One region of the Roseateles sp. DB2 genome, then DNA from elsewhere that is predicted to be linked to it. Evidence: predicted binding sites of a transcription regulator. Region 1 holds the regulator's gene; the other holds the start of a gene.
What was found. Region 1 encodes FNR, which switches genes on or off when oxygen is low (the NO sensors DNR and NnrR bind a similar motif). Its sites were predicted from a motif close to TTGATNNNNATCAA; they were not measured.

Region 1 (15,171 bases):
TTTTCGTGGCCAGCTTCCTGATGATGCAGGTGATGATGCTGGCCACGCCCGTCTACGTGGCCGGGCCGGGCGACATGGAGCCTGACCAGCGCAATCTGCTGCAGTGGGGCGAGTGGGTGTTGAGCCTGCCGGTGATGCTGTTCTCGGCCGGCCCCTTCTTCAGCGCCGCCTGGCGTCAGTTGCGCAGCCGCAGCCTGGGCATGGATGTGCCGGTGGCCCTGGGCCTGCTGGTGACCTTCGTGGCCAGCAGCGGTGCGGTGTTCGACCCGACCGGCATCTTCGGCCACGAGGTCTATTTCGATTCCCTGACCATGTTCATCAGCTTCCTGCTGGGTGGGCGCTACCTGGAGCTACGCGCGCGGCACAAGGTGGCCCGCTCACTGGAGCTGGCCGGCGAGCGTCTGCCCGAGCTGGTGCAGCGCCAGCAGCCGGACGGGCAGTTCCAGACCGTGGGGCTGTCCGAGCTGCGGGTGGGCGATCGCGTGCGCGTGCTCGTGGGCCAGGCCTTCCCCGGTGATGGGCGGGTGCTCGAAGGCGCGACGGCTGCAGACGAGTCCCTCCTGAGCGGCGAGTCCCTGCCTGTGAGCAAGGGGGCTGGCGACGCGGTGGTGGCGGGCAGCCTGAACCTGCAGGCGCCTGTCCTGATGGAGATCCACGGGCTCGGAGCGGACACGCGCTACGAGTCCATCGTGCGGCTCATGCGCAGCGCGCTGACCCAGCGGCCGGCCCAGCTGCGCCTGGCCGACCGTGCGGCCGGGCCCTTCCTGTGGGGTGTGCTGGTCCTGGCGGCTGGCGCGGCCGTGGCCTGGAGCTGGATCGACCCCTCGCGCGCCGTGTGGGTGGCGGTCTCGGTGCTGATTGTCACCTGCCCCTGTGCCTTGTCCCTGGCCGCGCCCTCGGCCTGGCTGGCGGCGACGGGCCTGCTGGCGCGGCGTGGTGTGCTGCTGTCGCGCCTGGACCTGCTCGAGACACTGGCCCAGGTCGACACCGTGGTGATGGACAAGACCGGCACGCTCACCGAGGACCGCATGCGCCTGGGCAAGACCTGGCCCCAGGCGCCGGATGCCGAAGCGCTGCAGGTGATGCAGGCCCTGGCGCGCCAGTCCCTGCATCCCTACGCCAAGGCTGCGCTGGAGGCGCTGGAGCAGTCGCCGCCGTCGTCGATGCCTGCAGCATCCCTAAACGAGGTCCGCGAGCATCGCGGCCAGGGCATGGAGGCGATGGATGCCCAAGGCCGACGCTGGCGCCTGGGTGCTGCTGGCTGGGCTGCGCAGGCCCGTGCGGAGCTGCCTTCTGCGCAGCTGCTGCTGAGCTGCGATGGCGTGGCCCGTCTGGCCCTGCAGTTCGAGGAGAGCCTGCGGCCTGACGCCATCCCTGCTGTGCAAGCCTTGCAGGGCCTGGGCCTTCAGGTGGAGCTGCTGTCAGGCGACAGGGCGGAGCGCGTAGCAGCCGTGGCGCAGGCGGCAGGGATCTCGCAGGCGACGGGCGCGGCCAGCCCCGAGGGCAAGCTGGCGCGGGTCGAGGCCTTGCAGGCCCAGGGGCGCACGGTCCTCATGCTGGGTGACGGCATCAATGACGCGCCCGTGCTGGCACGGGCCGATGCCAGCGTGGCGATGGGGCAGGGCGCCCTGATCGCCCGCACACAGGCGGATGCCGTGCTGCTCTCCGGTCGTCTGTCCGAGCTGGCCCGCATGCGCGCGCTGGCCCTCAAGACACGCCGCGTGATCCGCCAGAACCTGGCTTGGTCCGCGATCTACAACGCCGCCTGCATTCCGCTGGCCCTGGCAGGCTGGCTGCCGCCCTGGGCCGCGGGCATCGGCATGGCCAGCAGCTCGCTGCTGGTGATCCTCAACGCCCTGCGCCTGGCGCGGGATAGCAAGACCTGACCCCGTCGGGGCGGGGCGCATGACATGGACATTCTCTATCTGCTGATTCCGATGTCGGTGGTGCTGGTGCTGCTGATCGTCGGCGTATTCGGCTGGGCCATCAACAGTGGCCAATTGGACGATCTGGAGCGTGAAGGTGAACGCATTCTGGATGATGAATCTCAGGGGGTTGATGGCGATCAAGCCATGAACAAAGTAATCCCCTAAGAATCCCGGGGTCAATCAAGTGTGAAGGAGCACGTCAATGGCAAGTGTCGCTCAGCCGGCCGGGCCGGTTTATGAGGACGGCGTCGTACGCGCGTTTGCGCTCGCAGCCGTCCTGTGGGGCATCGTGGGCATGCTGGTGGGGGTGGTCATCGCCGCCCAGCTGGCATGGCCCGAGCTCAATCTCGGAATTCCCTGGCTCAGCTATGGCCGATTGCGGCCCCTGCATACCAACGCGGTGATCTTTGCCTTCGGCGGCTGCACGCTGTTCGCAACGGCCTATCACGTGGTGCAACGCACCGGCCAGACGCGCCTGTTCGCGCCGGGCCTGGCCTGGTTCACCTTCGTGGGCTGGCAGCTGGTCATCCTGGCCGCGGCGGTCACGCTGCCGCTGGGCATCACCTCCGGCAAGGAATACGCTGAACTGGAATGGCCCGTCGACATCCTGATCACGCTGGTGTGGGTGTCCTTCGCCATCGTGTTCTTCGGCTCCGTCGGCATCCGCAAGATCCGCCACATCTACGTGGCGAACTGGTTCTTCGGTGCCTTCATCATCGCCGTCGCCCTGCTGCACCTCGTGAACAGCGCCGCCATCCCGGTGAGCCTGTTCAAGAGCTACTCGGCCTATGCCGGCGTGCAGGACGCCATGGTGCAGTGGTGGTACGGCCATAACGCCGTGGGCTTCTTCCTGACCGCAGGCTTCCTGGGGATGATGTACTACTACATCCCCAAGCAGGCCGGCCGTCCGGTGTACAGCTACCGCCTGTCCATCGTGCACTTCTGGGCCCTGATCTTCACCTATATGTGGGCGGGCCCCCACCACCTGCACTACACCGCGCTGCCCGACTGGGCGCAGTCGGTGGGCATGCTGTTCTCGCTGGTGCTGCTGGCTCCCTCCTGGGGCGGCATGATCAACGGCATCATGACCCTGTCGGGTGCCTGGCACAAGCTGCGTGACGATCCGATCCTGAAGTTCCTGATCGTGTCCCTGTCCTTCTACGGCATGTCGACCTTCGAAGGTCCGATGATGTCCATCAAGACGGTGAACGCCCTGAGCCATTACACGGACTGGACCGTCGGCCACGTGCACTCCGGTGCCCTGGGCTGGGTGGGCCTGATCTCCATGGGTTCGCTGTACCACCTGATCCCGCGCATGTTCGGCCGCACCGAGATGTACTCCAAGCGCGCCATCGAGCTGCACTTCTGGGTTGCGACTCTGGGCATCGTGCTGTACATCGCCGCGATGTGGATTGCCGGCGTGATGCAGGGCCTGATGTGGCGTGCGGTCAATCCTGACGGCACCCTGGTCTACACCTTCGTCGAGAGCGTCAAGGCCACCTATCCCTTCTACGTCATCCGTCTGTGCGGCGGCCTGCTGTACCTCGGCGGCATGCTGATCATGGCCTGGAACGTCGTGAAGACGGTCGGCGTCGGCAAGGTGCAGGCACAACCTGTCCCCGCTGTCGCGGCTCACGCCTGAGGCAAGGGAGAACTCAACATGGCTAACAACAACCACGCCGTTTCCGGTCACGAGAAGATCGAGACCAGCAACTTCCTGATGATCGTGCTGGTGCTGCTGACGGTGGTCGTCGGCGGCATCGTGGAGATCGTGCCGCTGTTCTTCCAGCGCTCGACCACCCAGCCGGTCGAAGGCCTGAAGCCCTATACCGCGCTGCAGCTGGCCGGCCGGGACGTCTACATCCGCGAGGGCTGCTACAACTGCCACTCGCAGATGATCCGCCCCTTCCGTGCCGAGACCCTGCGCTACGGCCACTACTCGGTGGCGGGTGAGTTCGTCTACGACCACCCCTTCCAGTGGGGCTCCAAGCGGACCGGTCCCGATCTGCACCGCGTGGGCGGGAAGTACAGCGATGAATGGCATCGCATCCACCTGAACAACCCGCGCGACCTGGTGCCCGAGTCCAATATGCCGGCCTACCCCTGGCTCACCAAGGCTCTGGTGGACCCGGCCGACATGGCGCCCAGGATGAAGGCCCTGCGCACGGTGGGCGTGCCCTACACCGATGACGAAATCGCCAAGGCTGGCGAGGACGTCAAGGGCAAGACCGAGATGGATGCCGTCGTCGCCTATCTGCAGGTGATGGGCACCGCCCTGAAGAAGTAAGGAGGCACCCCATGGACGTCAATGACCTCCGCATTGCCTTCACGCTGTTCTCCATGGTGATCTTCCTGGGCATCGTGTCCTGGGCCTTCTCCAAGCGGAACAAGCAATCCTTTGACGAGCTGGGCGGTCTGCCCCTGATGGACGATCAGGCCGCCGGCGCAATCTCCTCCCAAGGAGGCCGCAATGAGTGACTTTTTCTCCAGCGGCTGGTCGACCTTCGTCGCAGCTGCCACCATCCTCGGCCTGGTGCTGTGTCTGGTCCTGCTGATCATCGCCAGCCGCCGCCGCGTGATGGCCGATGACAACACGACGGGCCACGTCTGGGACGTGGACCTGCGTGAGATGAACAACCCGCTGCCGCGCTGGTGGATGGGCCTGTTCGTGATCACCGTGGTGTTCTCGGGCATCTATCTGGCCATGTACCCGGGCCTGGGCAGCAACGAGGGCAGCCTCAAGTGGTCCAGTGCTGGTCAGTACGAGGCGGAGCAGGCCAAGGCCCGCGCGGCCCTGGAAGGCGTGTACGCCAAGTACAAGTCCATGGACGCCGCCGCGCTGTCCAAGGATCCGTCGGCCATGGCCATTGGTGAGCGTCTGTTCGCCAACAACTGCGCCGGTTGTCATGGTTCCGATGCCAAGGGCTCCAAGGGCTTTCCCAACCTCACCGACAACGATTGGCTGTACGGCGGCGCGCACGAGACCATCGTGCAGACCATCAGCGGCGGTCGCAACGGCGTGATGCCCCCGATGGCCGCGGCAGTCGGTGGCCCCGAGGACGTCAAGAACGTGGCGAACTATGTGCTGAGCCTCTCCGGCAGCCCGCACAACTCGATCGCTGCCCAACTGGGCAAGGCCAAGTTCGGCGCCTGCGCCGCTTGCCACGGTCCTGATGGCAAGGGCAACCAGGCCATCGGTGCGCCCAACCTGACAGACAAGGTCTGGCTGCATGGCTGGGGTGAGGACGCTGTCATTGCCATGATCAACAACGGCAAGAACAACGTCATGCCGGCCCACGCCTCGCGCCTGAGCGCTGAGCAGGTCCATGTGCTGGGCGCCTATGTGTGGGGCCTGTCGCAGGGCACCGCCGTCGCCGCAAAGTAAGTTCCTTCGCAACAAGGATTGATCCCCATGAGCAGTAGCAGCGATACCCCCTCCGCAGCAGCGTCCAATGCCCTTGCGGGCGACGATGCCGCCCGTGAGATGGTGTCGCTCTACCAGGCTCAGAAGAAGATCTACCCCAAGGCCGTCAGCGGATGGTTCATCCGCTGGCGCTGGGCCTTGGTCTGGTTCACGCAGCTCCTGTTCTATGGGCTGCCCTGGCTGGAGTGGAACGCACGTCAGGCCGTCCTGTTCGATCTGGGCGCCCGTCGCTTCTACGTCTTCGGCCTGGTCCTGTATCCGCAGGACTTCATCTACCTCACGGCGCTGCTGCTGATCTCGGCATATGCGCTCTTTCTCTTCACCGCAGTCGCCGGTCGACTGTGGTGTGGCTATGCCTGCCCGCAGACGGTCTACACCGAGATCTTCATGTGGATCGAGCGCAAGTTCGAAGGTGACCGCGCAGCCCGCATGAAGCTGGATGCCGCGCCCTGGTCCCTGGCCAAGCTTGGCCGCAAGGGCGGCAAGCAACTGGCCTGGATTCTGCTGGCCGTCTGGACCGGCTTTACTTTCGTCGGCTACTTCACCCCCATCAAGGTCCTTGGGGCTGAGGTGGCAGCCCTGGGCCTGGGGCCCTGGGAACTGTTCTGGGTGCTGTTCTACGGCTTCGCGACCTACCTCTTTGCCGGCCACATGCGCGAGCAGGTCTGCAAGTACATGTGCCCATATGCGCGCTTCCAGAGCGCCATGTTCGACAAGGACACGCTGATCATCAGCTACGACGTCGAGCGCGGCGAGCCACGCGGCTCGCGTGGCCGCAAGATTGACATCAAGGCCGCTGGCCTGGGCTCCTGCATCGACTGCAATCTGTGCGTGCAGGTGTGCCCGACGGGCATCGACATCCGCAACGGCCTGCAGTACGAATGCATCGGCTGCGCGGCGTGCATCGACGTCTGCAATGGCGTGATGGACAAGATGGGCTATCCGCGCGGCCTCGTCCGCTATGACACACAGAACGGCCTCAGTGAGCACCTCAGCCGTACGCAGCTGATCCGCCGCATGTTCCGGCCGCGCGTGCTCATCTACTCCGGCATCCTGGTCCTGATCTGCGTAGCCCTGTTCTGGCACATGCTGACCCGCACGCCTTTCAAGGTCGACGTCGTGCGCGACCGCGCCTCGCTTGCGCGTCTGGTGGATGACGGCTACATCGAGAACGTCTACCGCTTGCAGGTCATGAATGCCACGGAGCAGACGCAGTCCTACACCATCACCGCGGACGGGCTGCAAGGCCTTGTGCTGACGCCGCCCCTGCGTCTGAGCGTCGGGCCTGCCGAGGCGCGCTGGGTGTCCGTGGCACTGCGTCTGCCGCCGCAGACGGCACAATCGGCGGGCGGTGGTGCCCACGAGATCCATTTCCGCATCGTCCGCGATGCCGTGGCTGGCGAAATGCCGAGCCAACTGGTCGAAAAATCCACCTTTGTGGTTCCCCGCTAGGAGCGAAACATGGCTGACATCCAATCTTCCTCACCCGCGCCGCGCGCCTGGTGGCACGAACGCATGATGTGGCTGGTGGTCGGCGGCCCTGCGGCGGTGGTCCTGGCCAGCTTCGTGACCCTGGGCATGGCAATCAAGCATCCGGACCCTGTGATCGAGACGCAGCAGCGTGTCTCTGCGGACAGCGCCGCGGACGGCCCGCAAGCCGCCGCCCTTGCTCCGGCCATCGCAGCCCGTAACCATGCCGCCACCGGCGGCCCAGCGAGCGGCAAGTAAGCCCTCGCAGTCCATCGTGGAGGAGACCGGGATGGGACTGATTGGTGAGAAACCGGGCCCCGCGCGCTGGGCCATGCACATACTCTGGCCGGCCTTCGTGATGGCAGGCGTGACCGAGGCGCTGGTCTTCGCCCTGGTCGACCCCATGGACCTGAGCTGGTTTGGCATGTCACCGGTGCAACTGAGCCGTGAGGCGGTCTACACCTTGAGCTTCCTGGCCTTCTGGCTGCTGATCAGCCTGGCCTCGGCGGTGACGATGCTGCTGGCCACGCTGCCGCCTGAATCTGGGCAGGGGCATCCGAGGCGCTGGCCGCAATGAGCGGTCGGCCGGACCGCTGCCCGAGGCGCAGGTCCACCGATCTGCCGCTGCTTGCCTCACTTGACAGGAGGCGGTAGCTCAGAAAGCACAAAGCCCGCCTTGCAGCGGGCTTTATGCTTGCAGGGAGGAGGGCGCCTTTAGCTGCAGTGCGCGGTGTTCACCAGCTTCTGCAGGCCGTCCTGGTTCAGGATGCGGATCTGGCGCTGCTTCACTTCCAGCAGGCCTTCGTCCTGGAACTTGGAGAAGGTGCGGCTGACTGTCTCCAGCTTGAGGCCCAGATAGCTGCCGATCTCTTCACGCGTCATGCGCAGTACCAGGGCCGAGGCGGAGAAGCCACGGGCCTGCAGGCGCTGGGTGAGGTTCAGCAGGAAGGCGGCCAGGCGTTCTTCGGCACGCATGGAGCCCAGCAGCAGCATCACGCCATGATCACGGACGATCTCGCGGCTCATGATCTTGTGGAACTGGTGCTGCAGGTCGGTGAACTCACGGGAGAGCTCCTCGAGCTGGCCATAGGGGATCACGCAGACCTGACTGTCTTCCAGGGCCACTGCATCGCAGGAATGGCGGTCATTGCTGATGCCGTCCAAACCCAGCAACTCGCCGGCCATCTGGAAGCCGGTGACTTGGTCTCGGCCATCTTCAGAGGAGACGCAGGTCTTGAAGAAGCCGGTACGGACGGCGTAGAGCGACTGGAAGGCATCGCCCGTGCGGAACAGGGTGTCCCCGCGGGATACATTGCGGCGCGTGGCCACCAGGCTGTCTAGCTGGTTCAGGTCCGACTCGGACAGCCCGACGGGCAGGCACAACTCGCGCAGATTGCAGCTGGAGCAGGCGACCTTGAAGGGCTCGATCTTGATCGGGGTCTGGGTATTCATAGGGCTCATTATGGGCTGGGACTGCCGGGGCGGCGAGGGATTGTCAATGGCCGCGACTGCTTCAGGGCAAAGCTAGGACATGACGCTCCTCAAGGCTGCAGCCATTGTTTACCCGGGCTCCTTGATCAATCTTGATACAGGTCAATCAGTGCTTGTGCAGGCTTGGCACAGTGGCGACATGGAAACCATCAACACTGCCGCCCTGCCGGGCATCACCGAGGATGTGCTGCGCCGCTTCGATGTGTCCGGTCCGCGCTACACGTCCTACCCGACGGCCGACCGATTCGTTGAAGCCTTCTCTGTCGAGCAGTACAAGCAGGCCCTGAACCAACGGGCTGACGGCGGGGTGGTGGGAGGCGGGGCGCCCCTGTCCCTCTACATCCACATTCCCTTCTGCGAGTCCGTCTGCTACTACTGTGCCTGCAACAAGGTCATCACCAAGCACCATGACCGGGCCGCAGAGTATCTGGAGGTTCTGGTCCAGGAAATGGACCTGACGGTGACGGAGCTGCGGCGAGCGCAGGCGATATCGCAATTGCATTTCGGTGGAGGCTCTCCGACCTTCCTCAGCGACGAGGAACTGACGGGGCTGATGGAGGCGATCAAGCAGCGCTTCAAGCTGGCGCCTGGCGCCGAGGTGTCGATCGAGGTCGACCCCCGCACCGTCACCGAGGCCCGCCTGAAGCACCTGCGCCAGCTGGGCTTCAATCGCCTGAGCTTTGGCGTCCAGGATTTCGACCCGGAAGTGCAGAAGGCCGTCCATCGGGTGCAGAGCTATGAGATGGTCGAGAGCCTGATGCAGCAGGCGCGCGCCCTGGGCTTCGAGTCCACCAATGTCGACCTGATCTATGGCCTGCCCCAGCAGACGCCGGAGAGCTTCCGACGCACCATCCAGCAGGTGGCGACGCTCAGGCCCGATCGCATCGCGCTGTACGGCTATGCCCACCTGCCCACGCGCTTCAAGCCGCAGCGACGCATCGATGCCAGCCAGTTGCCGGTTGCCGCCTCCAAGCTGACCATGCTGTCCACTGCCCTCAGCGGCTTCGTGGGGCATGGGTATTCCTACATCGGCATGGACCACTTCGCGCTGCCCAACGACTCGCTGGCAGTCGCCAAGCGTCAGGGGCGGCTGCATCGCAACTTCCAGGGCTACAGCACGCAGCCGGACTGTGACCTGATCGGCCTGGGCGTCTCAGCCATCGGCCGCGTGGGTGCCACGTACAGCCAGAACGCCAAGACGCTGCCCGAGTACTACGACGCCATCCGCCAGGGGCAACTGCCCATCCAGCGCGGCCTTGCGCTGACCCGCGATGACCTGGTGCGCCGGGCCATGATCATGGCGCTGATGTGCCAGGGCCGCGTGGAGTTCGAGTCCATCGAGCTGGCCCACCTGATCAAGGTGCGTGAGTACTTCCGCGCAGAGCTGGAGCAACTGTCTTCCATGCAGGAGACGGGGCTGGTCGTGCTTGAGCCCGAGGCCATCCAGGTTACGCCGCTGGGCTGGTACTTCGTGCGGGCGGTGGCCATGGTTTTTGACCGCTATCTTCAGGCTGACCGCACGCGCGCGCAGTTCTCGCGCATCATCTGAGGGGAGCGTTCCCCTCATTCGTGACCAGCCGCCCTGGCTCAGAAGGCGTTCGGGCACCGAGGCTCACCACCCACACTTCGCATCATCGCCGCCTATGGAAGCAGCTCTCGTCGGCTCGGCCCTGCTCATGGGTCTGGCTGGCACCCCGCACTGTGCCGTAATGTGCGGCGCCCCGTGCGCTGCGCTGAGCCAAGGCTCGCCGCGCAGTGCTGCCCACTTTGGCTTCCAGTTCGGGCGCCTGCTCAGCTATGGTGTGGCCGGTGCGGTCGCGGCGTCCAGCGTCTCGCTGATGGCGCACTGGGGGCAGACGGTGGCCTTGCTGCGACCCTTGTGGCTGCTGCTGCATCTCGCGGCCCTGGCGTTGGGCATCTATCTGCTCTGGAAGGCGCGGCAGCCGGCCTGGCTGTCTGCACTCGGGCGCGAAGGCAGTCGCGATGGCGCCATCCCACTCGCCGCGCTGGCCGCGGGCGGCCCTGCGCTGAGCACGCCGCAGCGCCCGCGCTGGCGCGCCCTGCTGGCGGGCCTGGGCTGGGTGGCATGGCCTTGCGGCCTGCTGCAATCGGCCCTGTTGCTGGCCGCCCTGGCCAATGGCGCCCTTGGCGGCGCGGCCGTGATGGGTGCCTTCGCGATCAGCTCCGGCCTCGGGCTGGCACTGGGGCCGGCCATTCTGTGGAAGCTGCTGGGCCTGGGCCAGGTGGAGGAGGGGCGCGGCATGCGCTGGGCCACCCGCCTGGGTGGGCTGGGCCTGGTGCTGAGTGCGGGCTGGGCGCTGGGGCATGGTGTCTGGGCGCAGGTTCAAGCCTATTGCGCCTGATCACCCATGAACATGCCTTCAGCGGGCTTCATCTGCAGGTATTGCGCCGATCTGGCGCCGGGCTGCCGACCCCCATGGGAACGCCCCGGAACGCTCCATGCCGGACTGCGGGTGAAACCGCATTGAAACGCCAGACTGCAAGGCGTATCAGGCCCGTGAAAGCTCTGCTGGCATAGAATCGATTTCTTTATGGCGGCACCCCGCCGCATCCAACCTCGCGACTAGCGGAGACGACTACACATGTACCAACACATCAAGGTGCCCGAAGGCGGGCAGAAGATCACGGTCAACGCCGACTTCTCCCTGAATGTGCCCGACCAGCCGATCATTCCCTATATCGAGGGCGACGGCACGGGGTTTGACATCACGCCGGTGATGATCAAGGTCGTCGACGCAGCCGTTGCCAAGGCCTACGGTGGCAAGAAGAAGATCCACTGGATGGAGATCTATGCCGGCGAGAAGTCGACCAAGGTCTACGGTCCCGACGTCTGGCTGCCCGAGGAAACCCTGCAGGTCCTGAAGGACTACGTGGTCTCCATCAAGGGTCCGCTGACCACCCCGGTCGGTGGCGGCATCCGCTCGCTGAACGTGGCGCTGCGGCAGGAGCTGGATCTCTACGTCTGCCTGCGCCCGGTGCGCTACTTCAAGGGCGTGCCTTCCCCCGTGAAGGAACCGCACAAGACGGACATGGTCATCTTCCGCGAGAACTCGGAAGACATCTACGCCGGCATCGAGTTCGAAGCCCAGAGCGACAAGGCCAAGAAGCTGATCGCCTTCCTGCAGAACGAGTTCGGCGTCAAGAAGATCCGCTTCCCGGAAACCTCGGGCATCGGCATCAAGCCCGTGTCTCAGGAGGGTACCGAGCGTCTGGTGCGCAAGGCCATCCAGTACGCCATCGACAATGACAAGCCCAGCGTGACCATCGTGCACAAGGGCAACATCATGAAGTTCACCGAAGGCGGCTTCCGTGACTGGGCCTACGCCCTGGCCCAGAAGGAATTCGGCGCCGAGCTGATCGATGGTGGCCCGTGGTGCAAGTTCAAGAACCCGAAGACCGGCAAGGACATCGTGGTCAAGGACTCCATCGCTGACGCCTTCCTGCAGCAGATCCTGCTGCGCCCGGCCGAGTATTCGGTGATTGCCACCCTGAACCTGAACGGCGATTACGTGTCTGACGCCCTGGCTGCGCAGGTTGGTGGCATCGGCATTGCCCCGGGCGCGAACCTGAGCGACTCTGTCGCCATGTTCGAAGCCACCCACGGCACGGCACCGAAGTACGCCGGCAAGGACTATGTGAACCCCGGTTCCGAGATCCTGTCTGCCGAAATGATGCTGCGCCACATGGGCTGGCTGGAAGCGGCGGACCTGATCATTGCCTCGATGGAGAAGTCCATCCTGTCCAAGAAGGTCACCTACGACTTCGCCCGCCTGCTGGATGGCGCCACGCAGGTGTCCTGCTCTGGATTTGGTCAAGTCATGATTGACAATATGTGATGACGGCGGCGCTTGAGCCGCCTCTCACAGCAAGGCACCTTCGGGTGCCTTTTTTTCTGCCTGTACACCGATCACGCTTGGTGGCGACAAAACTCGCGGAAGGGCGCGAGGGCTTTTGCGCATGAGCAAACGCCCATGGCGCGCTCCCTGCATGAGGGGCGCGCCATGGGCGTCCTTGGGGCGGCTGAGCTGCCGGCTGAGGGGCCGGCGCTGCTGCGGTGCTGAATGCCTGGTGTCTGCCTAGCCAACTCTGCCTAGCCAACTGCCTGGCCCAAGCCGGGCCCAAGCCGGGCTTAGGCCTGGCCGGTGGTCAGGCCATTGACTGTGCAGAGGAGCCGGGCGAAGTACTCAGCCGGCTGCGGCTTCGCCGCCAATCGGCGTGATGTTCTGGGCCAGTTGGCCCTTGGGGCCAGCAACAAGCTCGAAGCTGACCTTGCTGCCCTGCTTGAGGGTGCGGAAACCCTCCATCTGAATCGCCGAGAAATGAGCGAAGACGTCTTCGCCACCTTGTTCAGGTTCAATGAAGCCAAAGCCCTTGGCATCGTTGAACCACTTTACGGTTCCTTGTTGCATATTCCTTCTCCATCCCGGTGTCTATCGCACCGAGGCGGATTCTCAAAGCTCTGTCGCCCGCGTGTCAATTCGGGGCCTCCCCCGAGGTGCTGAGGGTCTGAAACACAGCCGGGCGTGGCATATGGCGCGAATATGGCTGGGCTGCTCCTGCACATCACTTTTTCAAGCCAGGGTCCTTGAATCATGATCAGGCCAGTGCCATGTGAGGCCATATGGCTCTCTATAGAATCGGCCCATGCCAGATCTTCCCAACCAGCCCCCTGTTCCGCCGGGTCAGCCACCCGGTGCGGTGCCGGGCCGTGACGATGCGGACGGGACCGTCATTCTCGAACGTGTTCCCCAGAAGACGGAGCCGCCGCGCCTCTACCAGGTGCTGCTGCTCAACGACGATTTCACCCCGATGGAGTTTGTCGTGATGGTGTTGCAGGAATTCTTCCGCCATGACCTGGATACGGCCACCCAGATCATGCTCAAGATCCATCACGAAGGCCGCGGCGTCTGCGGTGTATTCACCAAGGACGTGGCAGCGACCAAGGTCGAGCTCGTGCTGGCCGCCTCCCGGCGTGCCGGCCATCCCTTGCAGTGCATTATGGAGGCCGCATGATTGCCCAAGAACTTGAAGTCAGCCTGCACATGGCCTTCGTCGAGGCGCGTCAGCAGCGTCACGAATTCATCACTGTCGAGCATTTGCTGCAGGCGCTGCTGGACAACCCGTCTGCTGCAGAAGTGCTGCGTGCCTGCTCAGCCAATATCGATGATCTGCGCAAGAGCCTTTCGCAGTTCATCAAGGACAACACGCCCACTGTGGGCGGCACCGAAGAAGTGGACACCCAGCCCACGCTGGGCTTTCAGCGCGTGATCCAGCGCGCCATCATGCACGTGCAGTCCACCGGCAGCGGCAAGAAGGAAGTGACAGGAGCCAATGTGCTGGTCGCTATCTTCGGCGAGAAGGACTCGCACGCTGTCTACTACCTGCATCAGCAGGGGGTGACGCGCCTGGACGTGGTCAACTACATCGCCCATGGCATCAAGAAGAGCGAGCCGCCCGAGCCCCCGAAGGGTCAGGATGGCCAGGGCGGCGGTAGCGAGGCCGAGCGCGAGGAGGGCGAGGGGGCTGGCGCAGGTGGCAAGGGCTCGCCGCTGGAACAGTTCACCCAGAACCTCAACCAGCAGGCCAAGGACGGCAAGATCGACCCGCTGATCGGTCGCGAAGCCGAGGTGGAGCGTGTGGTGCAGGTGCTGTGCCGCCGCCGCAAGAACAACCCGCTGCTCGTGGGCGAGGCTGGTGTGGGCAAGACGGCCATCGCCGAGGGCCTGGCCTGGCGCATCACCGAGGGCGACGTGCCTGACGTGCTGGCTGAGGCCCAGGTCTATGCCCTGGACATGGGCGCGCTGCTGGCTGGCACCAAATACCGTGGCGACTTCGAGCAGCGGCTGAAGGCCGTGCTCAAGCAGCTCAAGGACCAGCCTAACGCCATCCTCTTCATCGACGAGATCCACACCTTGATTGGTGCCGGTGCTGCCTCCGGCGGCACGCTGGACGCCAGCAATCTGCTCAAGCCGGCCCTGAGTTCCGGCGCCATGAAGTGCATCGGCGCCACCACCTTCAGCGAGTACCGGGGCATCTTCGAGAAGGACGCTGCATTGTCCCGCCGCTTCCAAAAAGTGGACGTGGCCGAACCTTCGGTGGAGCAGACCATCGAGATCCTCAAGGGCTTGAAGTCGCGTTTTGAGGAGCACCACAGCGTGAAGTACGCCCTGGGGGCTCTGCAGGCGGCAGCGGAGTTGTCGGCCAAGTACATCAATGACCGACACCTGCCGGACAAGGCCATCGACGTGATCGACGAGGCTGGCGCTGCGCAACGCATCCTGCCCAAGAGCAAGCAGAAGAAGACCATCACGCGAGCTGAGGTCGAGGACATCGTTGCAAAGATCGCGCGCATTCCGCCGGCCAGCGTATCCAGCGACGACCGTGGCAAGCTCAAGAGTCTGGATCGCGACCTCAAGAGCGTGGTCTTCGGCCAGGACCCGGCCATCGATGCCCTGGCAGCTGCCATCAAGATGGCGCGCTCGGGCCTTGGCAAGCCTGACAAGCCCATCGGCAGCTTCCTGTTCTCTGGCCCTACCGGCGTGGGCAAGACTGAGGTGGCTAAGCAATTGGCCTATATCCTGGGCATCGAGCTGATCCGCTTCGACATGTCCGAGTACATGGAGCGCCATGCCGTGAGTCGTCTGATCGGCGCGCCCCCGGGCTATGTCGGCTTTGACCAGGGGGGGCTGCTGACCGAGGCCATCACCAAGAAACCGCATAGCGTGCTGCTGCTGGACGAGATCGAGAAGGCCCATCCGGATGTCTTCAACGTGCTGTTGCAGGTCATGGACCATGGCTCGCTGACGGACAACAACGGGCGTAAGGCCGATTTCCGCA
Region 2 (15,171 bases), on a different contig from region 1:
ACCTCTGCCCTGCATGCGCTCTCGACGGAGCAGTTCTCGGCCCTCGGGACCGAGCACATCGCAGCGCTGACCACCTCCCAGGTGCTGGCGCTCACCACCGACCAGCTCGGCACCTTCAGCAGCGATGACATCAACGCGCTGAGCACGACGCAGATCGCGGCCTTCAGCTCTGCGCAGATCCATACACTGACGACGGAACAGTTCGCGCAGTTCGCCAGCGATGACATCAAGGCGCTGACCACTTCGCAGATTGCTGGCCTGACCACAGAACAGATCCACAGCCTGACGACGGAGCAGGTGCTGGGCCTGGAGTCGGAGGACATCGCCAAGCTGAACATGACCCAGTTCAGCGCGCTGACCACCGAGGCCATCCACGCGATGACGGGCTCGCAGCTTGACGCGCTGTGGCTGACCTCGCCCATCGTGCTGGACCTGGACGGCAACGGCGTCTCGACGACGGCTGCCGCCCAGGGCGTGAACTTCGACTTGAACGGCACGGGCAACGTCCAGAAGTGGGGCTGGGTGGGCGGCAATGACGGCCTGCTGGTCATGGACCGCAACGGCGACGGCCAGATCAACGACGGCAAGGAGCTGTTCGGCAGCGGCACCGTGATGGCGGACGGCAGCCGCGCGGTCAACGGCTACCAGGCCATGGCCGCGATGGACAGCAACCACGACGGCAAGCTGACGTCTACCGACGCCCAGTTCGGCCAGCTCAAGATCTGGGTGGACGCCAATCACGACGGCAAGTCTGATGCGGGCGAGCTGAAATCCATCGCGGACCTGGGCATCACCTCGCTGGACCTGCAGGCGCAGACCAGCACGGCGATGAACAACGGCAATCTGGTGGGTTTGGTCTCCGGCTACACGACCAGCGACGGCAAGACGCATGACATGGCCGACGTCTGGTTCGCCAAGGACACCGGCCAGGCCGGCAGTGGCGACGCCGGCACGGGCGAGGCGCAGACAGCCACGCATGAGCACGGCAAGTCCGGAGGCGAGCCCAAGTTGAGCCTGGGCGACGTTCTGGCCGGTCCTGCAGGCCACCTGCTCGGAGATGGCGTCACCCAGCCGGGCAGCCATGGCGTGCTGCACCACCAGTTGGTGCCGATGCGCAAGGCGCCTGGCGAGGACGACGAGCTGAACCGCATCGTGCCGCTGATCTGAGGCCGAAGCCCTCAGCAAAAGCCGCCCCCGCCTCAGGCCGGGGCGGCTTTTTCATGGACAGGCCCTGCAGACCGAAGACGGCACAGATGGCCATCAGGGTTAGTCTTGATGCCCATCAAGCCCCGCCTGGGCCGAGCATGGCAGCATGAACATCCTGATGCCCAACAAGTACACCGAGAAAGCCCTGCAGGAGTCGCGCCGATTCGGCGTCAAGCCCGTGCCGCCGCTGCGCCCCCTGGGCTGGCTGGCCCGCGGCTGGGCGGACATGACGCGCTGCCCCGGCCCCTCGCTACTGCACGGCCTGGTGCTCGCCCTGCTGGGCGCGCTGATCTTCCTGCTCGGCCGGGACCGCTTCTGGCTGCTCGCAGGGGCCTTCAGCGGTTTCCTGCTGGTGGCGCCCATCCTGGCCACCGGGCTGTATGCCATCAGCCGGGACATCGAGCTGAATCGGCAACCCGGGCTGCACACCGTCCTGAATGCCTGGCGGCCTCACGATGGACGGCTGGTGGTATTCGGCGTGCTGCTGGCCTTCGCAGGCACGGGCTGGGTCATGACCTCAGCCTCGCTGATCACCGGCTTCGCGGGCGTTCCCATCCTGAAGCCCCTGGATTTCCTGCGCCACGTGGTGCTGAACGAGCAAAGCCACCTCTTCGAGATCTGGCTGGCGCTGGGCGCCCTGCTGGCGGCCCCGGTCTTCGCCTCCACGGTCATCGCGGTGCCGCTGCTGCTGGACCGCCAGATCGGCGTGCTGGGCGCGGTCTTCACGAGCTGGCGCGTGGTGATGGAGTACCCGGCACCGGTGGCGCTGTGGGCTGTCCTTGTCATGAGCCTGACCCTGCTTGGCATGGCCACGCTGATGCTGGGGTTCATTGTGGTACTGCCCTGGCTGGGGCATGCCAGCTGGCATGCCTACCGTGACCTCGTCGATACCTCGGGCCTGACCCGCAACGATTAGAAGAGATGTTTGGCTATACCGAGGAACAGATCGCCCAGTTCGGGCTCAGCGTGGGCGTCACCGCCTTCATGCTGTACATGGTCTTCATCATCCTGCAGCTGGCGCGCGAGTCCAAGGCTGGCAAGTTCGGCACCTTCATCCTGCTGCTCGGCCTGGGCTTCGGACTGGTGGGTTTTGCTGCCAAGGGCCTGATCAAGTTCTTCCTGGCCGGCGTCGGCGAATGAGGCGCGCATGGGCGTGATCAGCACCAAGAGTTTCCGACACACTCTGTTCGACGACGCGCAGGCCCTGTTGACGGGCACGCTCTTCGTCGCACTCGGCGTCGCGCTGTTCAAGCAGGTGGGCATGCTGACGGGGGGCACCGTGGGCATCGCCTTCCTGCTGCACTACACCAGCGGCTGGCCCTTCGGCTTGCTGTTCTTCTGCATCAACCTGCCCTTCTACTGGTTGGCCTACCGGCGCATGGGCTTGGCCTTCACGCTCAAGACGGTGGCGGCGGTGACGCTCATGTCCACGCTCTCCGAGGCCCTGCCGCGCCTGGTGCAGTTCTCCCAGATCAACACCTGGTTTGCGGCGATTGCCGGTGGGCTGATGATTGGGGCAGGCATGCTGATCCTGTTCCGCCACCGTGCCAGCCTGGGCGGCCTCAACATCCTCGTGCTGTACCTGCAAGACAGCCGCGGCTGGCGTGCAGGCTATATGCAGGCGGCACTGGATGCGAGCATCCTGCTCCTCTCGATGGCTGTCGTGAGCCCGGAGCGCATCGGCTATTCCCTGGTAGGCATGGCGGCGATGAATGCGGCGCTGGCCATCAATCACCGGCCTGGGCGCTACATGGCGGTGTGAGCGCGAGCGGCTGGCTGGATCCTCGACAGGACAGGGCCGGCCATCCTGGGTATCACACCCAAGGGCACTGCAGCTTGCAAGAAAGACTGCAGCATTGACTGCAATGCGTACAAGGCAGGAGCCTCCCGGACTGCCGCCCCTCGGGACAGCAAACCCTGTCGGCCAGTTGCGCCCAGACCGCCGCGCCTGCGGCCTGGAATCCCATTTGCCCTGAGGCCGTCGCGCATTCCGCATGCAGGCGCAAGGCAGCGAGCAAGCCTCCAGGCCCTGCTTCCTGCTTCCTGCTTGAGGGATTCGACGCTCTGGCCGAGGAGTTTCCTCTGCTTTCCGAGGAAACGAATCGATCTCCAACACCGGCACCTTGGAGGCCCTTGCTGACAGGTGCCTGCGCCCTGACTGACATCCGTGGAATCTCATCGTGCCCCAGGTTGATGCGCACCTTCGCAGCATGCAGGCGTCAGGGCGGCCGGTCCCTCGAGGTCCGGTCAGCGCATGGAAGGCTCCGGGGCTTCATCAGCTCATCCTGTGAAGGTCACACCATGAATCGCCTCAGCATCCTGTTCCGCCTACGGGGCGGAATACCCGGAAGGTGGCGGAGCAGCCGGGCGCTCCTGTTTTCCGCCCTGGTCGCTGTCCTGCTGTCCTTGGGCCTTTCTCAATCCGCACAGGCCGGCCTCGTGCGCTACACCGTGAGTGGCGTCTTTGACACTGGCAGCCTATCGGGCAAGCACTATCTCGAAACCTTTGTCTTCGATGATGCAGGCCGGCCCTTGGTTCTAGGCAGCACGCCCTGGACGACACCCCTGCTGGACTTCCAACTGGAAGTCGAATCGCACACAAAAGTCTGGTCCCTGGACGACTGGCCGCTGGAGCACTTCTTCTCTCTGTGGCTGGATGCGGGCGGATTCACGAACAGCCAAGCCCACGTCTCCACGCCGGGCCCACGGGGCCATCCACCAGCCTATGCAGACTTCTTTGACGACGGCGCGCCCCATTCCCGGACCTATCACGTGAAATGGTATGACTGGGACGTGTGGAACACCCGGCAGACAGACTCGACGGACGTGGATCCCCAGGTCGTCATCACGCAGGTACCGGAGCCCGGCTCCCTGGCATTGGTCCTGCTGGCCCTCCTGCTGGTCGGTGGCCAGCTCATCGGGCGGGCAAAGAAGAAGCTCCACGGTCATGGACAAAATGCCGACGAGTCCGGAGCGGCAGAATCCAAGCAAGCCTAGAGTAGCGGGCTGTACCAGCGCAGCTCCAGCAGTTTGCGAGCCATGGCATGCGTCAGCCCCTCAGGCGCCACAAGGTCATAGAGCAGGTCGAAGTGGTTGTAGCCAGGCACTTCCTCAAGCAGGGGCACGGCCTGCGTGCCCCACGCCTGCTGGATCAGCCGGCACTGGCGCTTGAACTCGTCGCTTTCCGCGCCCCCCACCACGGTGTACAGCGGTGAATCGGGCGGTGCGTGATGCACAGGGCTCAGCCGATGGGCACTCTCCTCATCCAGGCGGAGGTCCGGCTGAAGAAAGGGCGTGTGCACCAGCGGACTCAGGTCGTGCACCCCGGAGATGGACAGCGCCCCCTTGACCAGTTGCCGCGGCAAGTCCGGCGCCAGGCTTTTCCAGTCAAAACAGCTCAGGAGCGCAGCCAGATGACCCCCTGCTGAGTGACCTGCCAGCACGATCTGGTTGGGATCGCCGCCGTAGTCAGCGATATGGCGCCAGACCCAGGCCAGGGCTTCGGCCAGTTGCAGGGGGATGCGCTCCATGCTGACTGACGGACAGAGGTCGTAGCCCGGAATAACGACCACTGCCCCTTCGCTGGTGAAGCCGGGGGCGATGAAGGACACGTCCTCCTTGCTCAGCGCCCGCCAGTAGCCGCCGTGGATGAAAACCAGCACGGGTGCCTTGGACACGCTGTCGCTGAACACATCAAGGCGCTGCCGCGATCCTGCGCCATAAGGCAGGTCCAGCTGACAGCGGGCCTGCTCCCGCACAAGGACGGAGGCTTCGGACCAGCGCCGCAGGATGGCCTCGGCATCCGGAACCCGGCGGCGGTTGTTGTACTGGGCTTCGAGCCATTCGGCGCTATGCGCGCTATGGGCGCTGAGTTCGGACATGACGGCTCCCGGGCGCTCGGCCCCAGGCTCGGTGGCGGTAGCCCGCAGTTTCGCTCAGTTCCCATATCGACTCGCAGGTGTCATATGGGATGGCTATACTTTTCGCGTCGTGGGGGGGTAGCTCAGCTGGGAGAGCGTCGCGTTCGCAATGCGAAGGTCGGGAGTTCGATCCTCCTCCTCTCCACCACATGATGAGAACACCTGCTGAAGCCTTTGCACTAGCGGCATGACCTGAGCAGGATTTGCAGGGCCAATACAGCAGGTCTCTGCTTAGAAAAGGTTCGTCCATTGTCCCGGCTCAATCACTCGACCTGCAAATGTCAGCGGGCCCGCTGATTTGTCGCCGAAGACCCGCATCGCAATCAGCTGGCCATATCGCTGCGGCGCGCCTGCCGGGGAAGTCAGCCACTTGCTCTCAGTAGGGTCCCATATCTTTAACTCCCCCTGAGCCGGCAGCGCACAAGCCTCGTGGTAACAGACCTTATCGCCGATCCAGGCTGCGTGCCCCAAGGATGACTCCCATGTGTTCCGCCATACAGCGATCGCCTCCTGTGGATATTGGAGGGCGAGTTGCACCGGCAGTGCGGTTTGACCCCGGGCGCGAAACAACTCCGTCGCTAGGGCTGCCAGTGAGCCGCAGTCAAGGTCATCTACAAGTGGAAGTTGGCACCAATATATCGGCCAGCTATGCGGCGCCCATCCATATTGACGCCGCAACCATAGCGGAGGATCAAAGCTGCCGGAACTGAAGGAATTAGCGCGATCAAGGGCAAATAGCCATCGCGACGCTCTATTGCAGCAATCCGCTCGATGATGGGAAATACTTGAAGGCTCAGACAAGTATGAAGTTATCCTGGCAAGGTCACGTTGATCAATCACGGGTTTCACCCTTCGCGAATGGCCAAGCCATACTGGAGTTATATGCTCCAGCACCATGGAAGACTAGCTTGTCGCCCCGCTCCGGGAATGCAGGAAAAGAAATACCAGCGGCCAAAATGTCAGTCTCCATACAAATAGAACCAAGAACCCGGCTTTTGCCACCCGAAAGCACGCCGACCAGCTCTGCTCCGCGATAATGTTCAATTCTATGGGCGTAGTACTGGGTCATTGGAAGATCCGCTATTGAACAGTCAACCAGCACATCCATAGAATCAAGACCCGCGTTGTCGCGCACCTCAATAACGTTTGCCACAAATTTAGCCAAATTCGAAGAAACTGCCTTTCCTGGCTCAAATATTAATTCGACCGACGCCCCAAGCTTCATCACGGAAGGAGCGACTCGCTCCATCAGAAGAGGCAGAAAGACGTCGACAAAGTCTTCGGAATGCCAGCCGCCTCCGATATCAATAGCTGATACTGGAACGTCAGTCTCCTGAGATATAGTCTTCGCCCAATTCATCAGTTCTTCAAAACAGTCAATCCAGAGAGCAGGCCCAATCTGATCAGCCGGCAGATGCATATGGGCAGCAAAGCTGCCATTCGCACCAAGCATTGCAATGGCATCCAATGTCGCGCTATAGGCATGATAATCAGCCATGTCAATGCCAAATCTTGACGCAACCTTGCTTGGACGGATTCTGATGCCAACGGACTTTCGCGCGGCGGATTGGGTAAGTTTTGACAAAGAAATGACTGAGTCAGCAAATGCGTAGCGCACCGGTTTGTCATTTTCAATGACAAAACTGGCGGCTACCGGGCCGTTGGCGATTAATTGGCTTGGCCCATAGCCCTGGAGACGTGCCCAAGACAGCTCTTCTGCACTAATGGCCTCGGCATACCACCCTCTGGACAAGTAGGCTTGAGCCAAAAATCCCTGAGGATCGGTCTTGATGCTAAGAGCGGGCGTTACCTTGATTCGATTTGACAGCGCACCAACAGCTTGGTCCAAGGCCATGAGAGAGGAATCAATTGATTCCTGACTTGAGTTTCGAATTCGAGCTCCAGTAGCAAGCCCCCCTCCGAGCATCCAAGATCTGTCGCCTTGTCTGCGGGGCTTCCTGAACGGCGATTCGCGTTGCTCTCGGCGCTTTTCAACAAGCGCAGGCTGAAAGGACGGGTGCTTTTGCGTGACCGCTACAGCCCCCCCTGAATTTTCGACCGGTGGAATACGGGAATCGAGGCGGACGGGCAACTCAACAACAACTCGGGTGAACTGACCTCCAAAGGGGACTGGATCATAATATTCCTCACGCGCAACTGCTGCAATCAGGCGCCCCGGCAGATTCAGCCCGCAGATGGTTACACCATGTATGTAAGCTGGAAACCGAGGGTTGACGTCAATCAACCAGTCCTTTCCAAGACGATCTCTGATGAACTCAACTTCGCAGCCTCCCGTCCATGATGTCCGCCGGGCGAATGCTGCAATCCTCTCAACTATTTCCTGGGAGGGCATTGAGACTTCCGCCGCCCATGTCTTACCTGCTGATGTTTGGCTCCGCTTTTCCACTTCGGAGACACCCAATAGCTCCCCATTGAAGGCCGCAAAGGTATATGAACGTTCAAGTCCTTGTATCCCACGCTGCAGGAAGATATCCTCGATGGGCCAACTTTCCTGCATTTGGGCAAGGCGTAGAATCATTTCCCTATGACTTGACGCGGCGTAGGCCTCATGAAACTTTCCCTTCACCCACACACGCCAGCCTGATCGTCTGGCAAGACTGTGCAGATCGACTTGCGACGCCATGGCTGGGACGAATTCTGGTATCTGCATTCCCAGCTCATCCGCGCACGATATTGTTGGCTTCTGTATTTGATCGAGCGCTGCCGCACCTGGAGTCAGGACATTCGCTGGAAATTTCTGAAGCGTCGAGAGCCAATCAATTTCGGCGTCCAAGCCAGAAATATAGAGGGCCTGCATTCCACTCAATTGCTCCGCTATGTATTTTTGATGCGCATCAAGCGACATCTCTGACCATGCGGGCATGACTTGTATCTCGTCAAAGACGGGATCGTGGATGCCGCTACTTCGCAGTGAGTAATCCTTGGCGATCAGCCGGAGTTGCGGGTATGCCTGCTTTATTGATTTGGCGATGCCTAACCCGGGTGATGGGTCTGGGCCACTGTGTACGCCAGAGATAACTACCGTATTAAACGTGTGAAGCATGTTGTGCAGGCCGGAGGCAGCAGCAAGAGGGATGGAAGCATGGAGTCGAAAGCGTCCCGCAGCGGATAACACCGACACTGCCTGCAGAACAGGATGGCTCAATGCACTCGCACCCAGTTGCCGCGACAGTAGATTTGGGGTGCTTGAGGTGCTGCGCCGTAGTGCCAACAGGCCGCGGAAGCGATGGTCCAGCGACACAGGGGGCACGTTGGTCGGCCGGATTGACGTATGGCACCGAGGCAATCCGTGCGATAAGGAGGCTCGGCGGCGCATCAAGTGTTCGTCGCTGCACAATCCCTCCCTTACGCTGCGCTCGTTGTGACGCCTGGACAGCCGTTGAGCGTAGTTTAGCCGTTAGCTGAGTTCGCCAGGTATTCGCGAGGCTTGCCAAGTCAAGCTGCCTTCCGGGCACCCAGGTCCAGCCTCGATGAACGCCATCAAGCAGATCTCAGCTTCCATCGCGATGGATTCCGAGACAACGCCTCGCCAGCCAGGGGGACCACGCGCCAGCATTGCTGCAAACAGCGGTGGCCACGCAATGTGGCAGGTGATTCACCCCATGGACGAGAACAGGATGCCACACACGCCGCGCAGCGCGCAGTAGCACCGGACAGCCGCGCAAGCAGGCAGCACTGAGTTGCCGCCCCCTTTTGCGCCGCTAGCCGGAGGGGGCTGGCGCAGCGGCCAGTTGCGCCAGCATGCGGTCGAGCAGCAAGGCCATCTCACTCGGGCTGTCCAGGTAGTAGCGCGCCCTGGAATGCCAACTGGTGCGGCCGACCTTGATGGTCAACCAGTGGGCGGGCGCACGCTGGAACACCGGCTCGTCATTGACGTCGTCACCAATGAAGACAGCCGAGGCAGATCCCTCGCGAGCCATCACGGCATGAACGGCGTCAGCCTTGTCGGGCGCCCGGGCGGCCACGATGTTGTAGACCAGCTTGCCCCCGAACACATGCAGGGCTGGACCCGCCGTCTTGAGGATCTCCTCCAGCCTGCGCTGGGCCCGCTCGCGCTCGCGTGCCCTGCGGAAGTGCAGGGCAATGGAGCTGCGCTTGTCCTCGATGTGCACGTCGAGGTCCTGCAGCTCCGTGCGAAAGGGCTGCAGCCACTCACGCGCCGACGCCATGGCACTCACCCACATCGGTGAGGCATCCAGCAGCTCGCTCTCGGCCCCGTGGCTTCCGACGATGTACTTTGGGGTGAAGTCCAATCGCTTGCGTACATCGGCAAGCTCACGGCCGGTCACGATGGCCACGGGCAGTCGCTGCGAGAGGAGGCGCAGGCGGCTGACGACCCCAGAGGGCATGCGAGCCATGTCCGGCATCGTCACGATGGGGGCCAGGGTGCCGTCGAAGTCGAAGGCCAGCAGCGGCTGCAGCGCCATAGTCATGGCCAGAGCCTGCTCCCCTTGCAGACTGAAGATGTGGGGCTTCATGGCCCCCCCTCACCGCGGACCCAGGCGCCGAACACGCGCCTCCACCCGCGCTCGAAGGCGCCAGCGTCCGGCGTCGGCCAGCATGCGTGCCGCCCAGCGAAAGACGTTGAACTCCCGCACCGTGCTGCGCAGGCTCACCATGCGTTCGCGCTGCTCGGCGGCGGGCATGGTCGCGGCACGCTGCAGGGCGTCGGCCGTCTCCTCGACGTGGTAGGGGTTGACGATCAGGGCTTCGGTCATCTCTCGCGCAGCCCCGGCAAAGCGACTCAGCACCAGCACACCCTGCTGGTCGTCTCGGGCAGCTACGAACTCCTTGCAAACCAGATTCATGCCGTCGTGAAGGCTGGTCACCACGCAGATGTCGGCAGCGCGAAACAACTCATTCACCGCATCCGGCTCATGGTGCTGCGCGAGCAGGTGCACGGGCCGGTAGCCTGGCCTGCCGAAGCGTGCATTGATGCGTTCAGTCACGCGCTCCACGTGGTCCTGGAAGCTGCGGTACTCGTCCAGGGAAGAGCGGGTGGGCGCGGCCACCTGCACGAAGACAAAGCGGCCTATCCATTGCGGCGCCTTCTCCAGCAGGCGCTCCACCGCGTTGAGCCGCTCCAGGATGCCCTTGGTGTAGTCAAAGCGGTCCACGCCGACGGCAAGGCAGAGGTCCGAAGGCAGGCCCAGGCGGTCCACGACCCGCTGCCTGCACTGGGCCACGCTGGGCCAGGCAGCCGTCCGGGCTTCATCGGGCCATTCGATGGAGATGGGGTAGCTCTCCACCAGCGTCTCCTTGTCCTGGACACTGATGGTCGAGTATTCGGCCTCGATGCGGGCCTCGAGGAAGCGGTCCACCGTCTCCATGAAGTTCCTGCAATGGAAGCGGGTGTGGAAGCCCAGAATGGTGCTGCCCAGCATGCCCTGCAGAATCTCCTTGTGCCAGGGACAGATGCCAAAGGATTCTGGGTTGGGCCAGGGAATGTGCCAGAAGGTCAGCACAGTGGCCTGCGGCAGCTTGGCACGGATCATCGCGGGCAGCAGGGCGAAGTGGTAGTCCTGTACCAGGACCACGGGATCCTCACCGCGCGCCTCGGCCACGACTGCATCGGCAAAACGCTGATTCACCTGCCGGTAGGCTTCCCAATCCGACTCGCGAAAGACCGGGCGCACATGCGCCACATGGCACAGCGGCCAGAGCCCTTCATTGGCGAAGCCATAGTAGTAGCCCTGTTCTTCCTCGGGTGTCAGCCAGATGCGACGAAGCAGGTAGTCCTCCATGCCAGGCGGCACAGCGACACGGTCATTGCCATCCACGGACTCAAGGTCTGCACTGCCGCTGCCATGAGCAATCCAGGTGCCCGAGCAGGCCCGCATCACAGGCTCGACTGCGGTCACCAGGCCGCTGGCGGGCCGGCGCACGACAATGCCCTCGGGGCAGTGCTCGTGGAGATAGGGTTCACGGTTGGACACCACAATGACCTGGTCTCCGCGCAACTGGGTCTGGAGCAGACTGCGCAGATGCTCGCCGGTCCATTCGAGCGGTGGCCCCTGCATGCGCCGGTACTCATCCTCGAGGTCGCGCAAGCTGTTCCTCAGTTCATCGACAAAGGGCGCCAGCTCTGGAGGCGGGAGCAAGGGGCTGACCAGGCCTTCGCCCCGCATGATGGCGCGGGCACCCTTGACCCAGCCGCGCCAGCTCAGCTGTGCGACGCTGACGGTGATGAGGGCAATGACAAAGCCCAGGCTGGCAATGAAGCCTATGAGGTAGCGTCGGGTGTCCTGGCTGCGCTTCTCGATGAAGCTCATGTCATGCAGCACTACCAGCCGACCGACGAGTTCGGATGCAGGGCTGGTCGGTACCTTCTCCATGGCGGACGGCACGCGGCCTTCGGTGGCCAAGGCCGCGCCCGAGCCTGCCCAATCACTGGCACCGGGAGCGCCAAGCCAGGGCGCCCCTGTCGGGTCCGGTGACGGCCGCGTCACGACGTGAATGCCGACATGCACGGCCCCGCCCGCCAGCTTCAGCCGCGGATCCGTGCGGTTGGCGATCGCCAGGCTGCGGGCGCAGCTGAGGCCATCCGGGAAGGATCGGGTCGCGTGCAGCAGAACGCCGTTGGCATCGCAAGCCGCGATCGCGAAAAGGCGCTCGTCCTGGACCGCTCGGTCAAGAAGGGTTGCCAGGCGATCGGCACGGGGCTCCAGCAGTGCTTCGGCCACGGCATCGGACAGTGCATTGACCATCAAGGCGCCACGGCTATTGAGGTCCCGCGAAAACCATCGCAGCGTAACCTGATCAAGCAATGGAAGCGCGATGTAGGCCGCCCCCACCAGCGCGACCGCAAGCGGAAGCAGGAAGCGCAGCTGAAGTCGAAGTGTCTTCATTCCTGGATCCCGGCATGCGCCCCGAGCACTGAAGCTGGGCCGGCTGCGATGCCTGCCTTCTTGTACCAAGATTGCGCAGCAGACACGCGCTTCATGGGTTTCGATCGGCAACAAGAGGTCTCCGCATGCAGGCACACCCATCGCTGCAAGCCCCTCCGGCATCACTGGACCTGGCACTCATCGGCAACGGTCAGATCAGTGCGCTGGTTGATGCGCGAGCGCACATCGTCTGGTGCTGCATGCCGCGGTTCGACAGCACGCCGGTATTCGATGCGCTGATGCACTCAGAGAGCGGCATCGGCTCGGAGGGTGTCTTCAGCGTGGAGATCGAACACCTGGCTCGCTCCACGCAGCACTACGAGCCAGGCACGGCCATCGTTCGCACCGAGCTGTGGGATGAGCAGGGCCAGGGCATCGAGGTGGTGGACTTCGCACCGCGCTTCATCACCCGCGACCGCCCCTACCGCCCTGCGCAACTGGTGCGGCGCGTCCGCCCGCTGGCCGGGCATCCGCGGGTGCGATTTCGCGTGACACCGCGTGGCGACTGGGGCCTCACGGCGCCCACCCTCACCCGAGGCAGCCACCACCTGCGCTACATCCTGCCCGATCTGGTCCTGCGCCTGACCAGCAATGTGCCGCAGACCTATCTGGTGGACCAGAGCTGGTTCTCACTGCACAAGCCCGTCAGCCTGCTGCTGGGGCCGGACGAGACGCTGGATGCCGGCATCGAGGAAACCGCCCGCAGCTTCGAAGAGCAGACCTCGCTCTACTGGCGTCACTGGACACACCGCCTGGCATTGCCGCTGGAATGGCAGGAGGCGGTGATCCGGGCCGCCATCACGCTCAAGCTCTGTCAGTTCGAGGAGACCGGTGCCATCGTGGCCGCCATGACTACGAGCATTCCCGAGGCGCCCGACAGCGGTCGCAACTGGGACTACCGCTACTGCTGGATCCGCGATGCCTTCTTCGTGGTGCGCGCGCTCAACAGCCTGTCCGAGGTGGGCACCATGGAGGGCTATCTCAACTGGCTCTACAACGTCATCCGCAGCGCGCGCGACGGCCATGTCCAGCCTCTGTACGGCATCGGGCTGGAGGCGGAACTGCCCGAGTCCGTGGTGGAGGGTGTCTGCGGGTACCGGGGCATGGGGCCCGTGCGCATCGGTAACCAGGCCTATGAGCACTTCCAGCACGATGTCTATGGCAGTGTCGTGCTCGGCGCTGCGCAGGCTTTCCATGACCTGCGCCTGTTCAGGCAGCCTGACGCCAAGGATTTCGAGGCGCTGGAGTCCATGGGCGAGCAGGCCTGGCTGCTGCACGAACGACCCGATGCGGGCATCTGGGAGCTGCGCACGCGGGCGCGCATCCACACCTCCTCAGCCTTGATGTGCTGGGCCGCCTGCGACCGCCTGGCTCATGTGGCGCAGCGGCTGGCCAGCCCGGAGCGCGCAGCCCTGTGGCGCATGCGCGCCAACACCATCCAGGCCAAGATCCTGGCACGTTCCTGGAGCGACAAGCGCCAGGCCTTTGTCGAAAGCTTCGAGGGGTCCGACCTGGACGCCAGCGTGCTGCTGATGGGCGAGGTGGGATTTCTGAACCCGCAGGACCCACGCTTCATCAGCACGGTGCAGGCCCTGGAAGCCACGCTCAGCGACGGCTATTTCATGCGGCGCTATGAAGGGCGCGACGACTTCGGCTTTCCCGAGACTGCCTTCAACGTCTGCACCTTCTGGCACATCGATGCACTGGCGCGTACCGGCCGGCGCGCACAGGCCCGCGAGCACTTCGAGGCCATGCTGGCTCGCCGCACGCCCCTGGGCCTGCTCAGCGAAGACCTGGCACCTGCCACGGGCGAACTATGGGGCAACTTTCCGCAGACCTATTCCATGGTGGGAATCATCCACAGCGCAGTGCGCCTCTCAGTTCCCTGGGACACCCGCATCTGAGCCCAGGGCAGTTCCCGGGCAAGAGTTGCTGCTGCGTCGGCCAGGTCAGGGCTTCTGGAAGCCGTATCGGGCCAGGATCGCCTGGCCTGCCGGCGACAGCAGGTAGTCGATGAACCGCCGCGCCGTCTCGACGTTGGAAGAGCCGGCCACCACCGCAACGGGGTAGCTGATGGGCGTTGGCGTCGGTACCACGGCGGCGATCCGGACTTTGTCCTGCTGGATGGCCGCGTCGGTGGCATAGACGAAGCCAGCGTCCACCTCGGCCCTGGCCACATAGTCCAGGGCCTGGCGCACATTGCTGGCATACACGGCCTTGGTCGCCACGGCCGGCCACAGCTGCGCGGCCACCAAGGCGGACTTGGCATAGCGACCCGCAGGCACGCCCTCGGGCTTGCCCAGCGCCATGCGCTGGACGTCCGCGCGCTGCAGGTCCGGCAGGGCTTTGATGACCACCGAGCCTGTACTGGGCACGATCAGCACGAGACGATTGCCGGCGAAGTTGCGCCGCGTGCCAGAGACCAGCACCTTCTGCGTCTCTGCACGGTCCATGGTCTCCTGGTCTGCCGACGCCAACAGATCCACGGGGGCGCCCTTGCTGATCTGCGCCAGCAGGGCATCCGAGGCACCGATGTTCAGCAGCACCCGGGTACCGGGATGGTCTGCCTCAAAGGCCACCGCAATGTCCTTGAAGGCATTGCCCAGGCTGGACGCCGCGGAGACCGTGAGTTCGGCCGCCAAGGCCGGCAACGAGCCCAGCAGCAGGCCGCCGAGCGCGGCCCTGAGGATGAGGGGGTGCGGGTGGAACTTCAAGGGCGGGGTCCTGGCAACTGCACGCGATATCGTGAACCGAGCGAAATATACACCCATGCATAACGACCTCCCCTCCCCGCAGGAACGGCAATCGCTCAGGCATTGATCGCCTGAGCGGCAAGCCCAGCGCCGCCCGGCGCCGTGGCCGCACGGTGGGGCCGCCACTTCTGCCTTGCAAGGCGCCTTGCACGGTGCCAGGCACGGGCGCGGCGAGCGGCGAGCGGCGAGCGGCTCAATGCTCACCGTGCCCGCCATGGCCTCCCTTCGCACCTGGCTTGCGGGCGCGCCACTCAGCCTCGGACGACGACTGCCGAGCCATGGCCGCCCCACCCGCCGACGATGACCGCGCCGCCTCGGGCAGGCCCGTGGTCCACTCGCGCGCCACGGTGCCCGGCGGGTGCTGGTACCAGCCCGGATCGCTGT

Region 2: ACS5PK_RS07410 (DUF2189 domain-containing protein) is a predicted target of FNR. The motif match lies at 1,273-1,286, and genes of this name have one in related genera.

What each region holds. Positions count from the first base shown of each region.
Region 1 is NZ_JBPZGY010000001.1:242,835-258,005, forward strand. Features, by position in the region: gene ACS5PK_RS00980 (heavy metal translocating P-type ATPase) at 1-1,886, shown strand, start outside; gene ccoS (cbb3-type cytochrome oxidase assembly protein CcoS) at 1,911-2,093, shown strand; gene ccoN (cytochrome-c oxidase, cbb3-type subunit I) at 2,131-3,570, shown strand; gene ccoO (cytochrome-c oxidase, cbb3-type subunit II) at 3,589-4,215, shown strand; gene ACS5PK_RS01000 (cbb3-type cytochrome oxidase subunit 3) at 4,227-4,406, shown strand; gene ccoP (cytochrome-c oxidase, cbb3-type subunit III) at 4,399-5,313, shown strand; gene ccoG (cytochrome c oxidase accessory protein CcoG) at 5,341-6,804, shown strand; gene ACS5PK_RS01015 (hypothetical protein) at 6,814-7,080, shown strand; gene ACS5PK_RS01020 (hypothetical protein) at 7,112-7,399, shown strand; gene fnr (fumarate/nitrate reduction transcriptional regulator Fnr) at 7,537-8,274, opposite strand; gene hemN (oxygen-independent coproporphyrinogen III oxidase) at 8,453-9,862, shown strand; gene ACS5PK_RS01035 (urease accessory protein UreH domain-containing protein) at 9,957-10,676, shown strand; gene icd (NADP-dependent isocitrate dehydrogenase) at 10,917-12,170, shown strand; gene ACS5PK_RS01045 (cold-shock protein) at 12,519-12,743, opposite strand; gene clpS (ATP-dependent Clp protease adapter ClpS) at 12,979-13,347, shown strand; gene clpA (ATP-dependent Clp protease ATP-binding subunit ClpA) at 13,344-15,171, shown strand, end outside.
Region 2 is NZ_JBPZGY010000003.1:511,346-526,516, reverse strand. Features, by position in the region: partial or broken gene ACS5PK_RS07415 (heme utilization protein) at 1-1,167, shown strand, start outside; gene ACS5PK_RS07410 (DUF2189 domain-containing protein) at 1,313-2,122, shown strand; gene ACS5PK_RS07405 (DUF2788 domain-containing protein) at 2,128-2,346, shown strand; gene ACS5PK_RS07400 (YitT family protein) at 2,354-2,968, shown strand; gene ACS5PK_RS07395 (PEP-CTERM sorting domain-containing protein) at 3,508-4,203, shown strand; gene ACS5PK_RS07390 (alpha/beta hydrolase) at 4,200-5,087, opposite strand; tRNA gene ACS5PK_RS07385 (tRNA-Ala) at 5,199-5,274, shown strand; gene ACS5PK_RS07380 (hypothetical protein) at 5,959-8,388, opposite strand; gene otsB (trehalose-phosphatase) at 8,849-9,625, opposite strand; gene ACS5PK_RS07370 (alpha,alpha-trehalose-phosphate synthase (UDP-forming)) at 9,635-11,995, opposite strand; gene ACS5PK_RS07365 (glycoside hydrolase family 15 protein) at 12,121-13,938, shown strand; gene modA (molybdate ABC transporter substrate-binding protein) at 13,984-14,748, opposite strand; gene ACS5PK_RS07355 (multicopper oxidase family protein) at 14,981-15,171, opposite strand, start outside.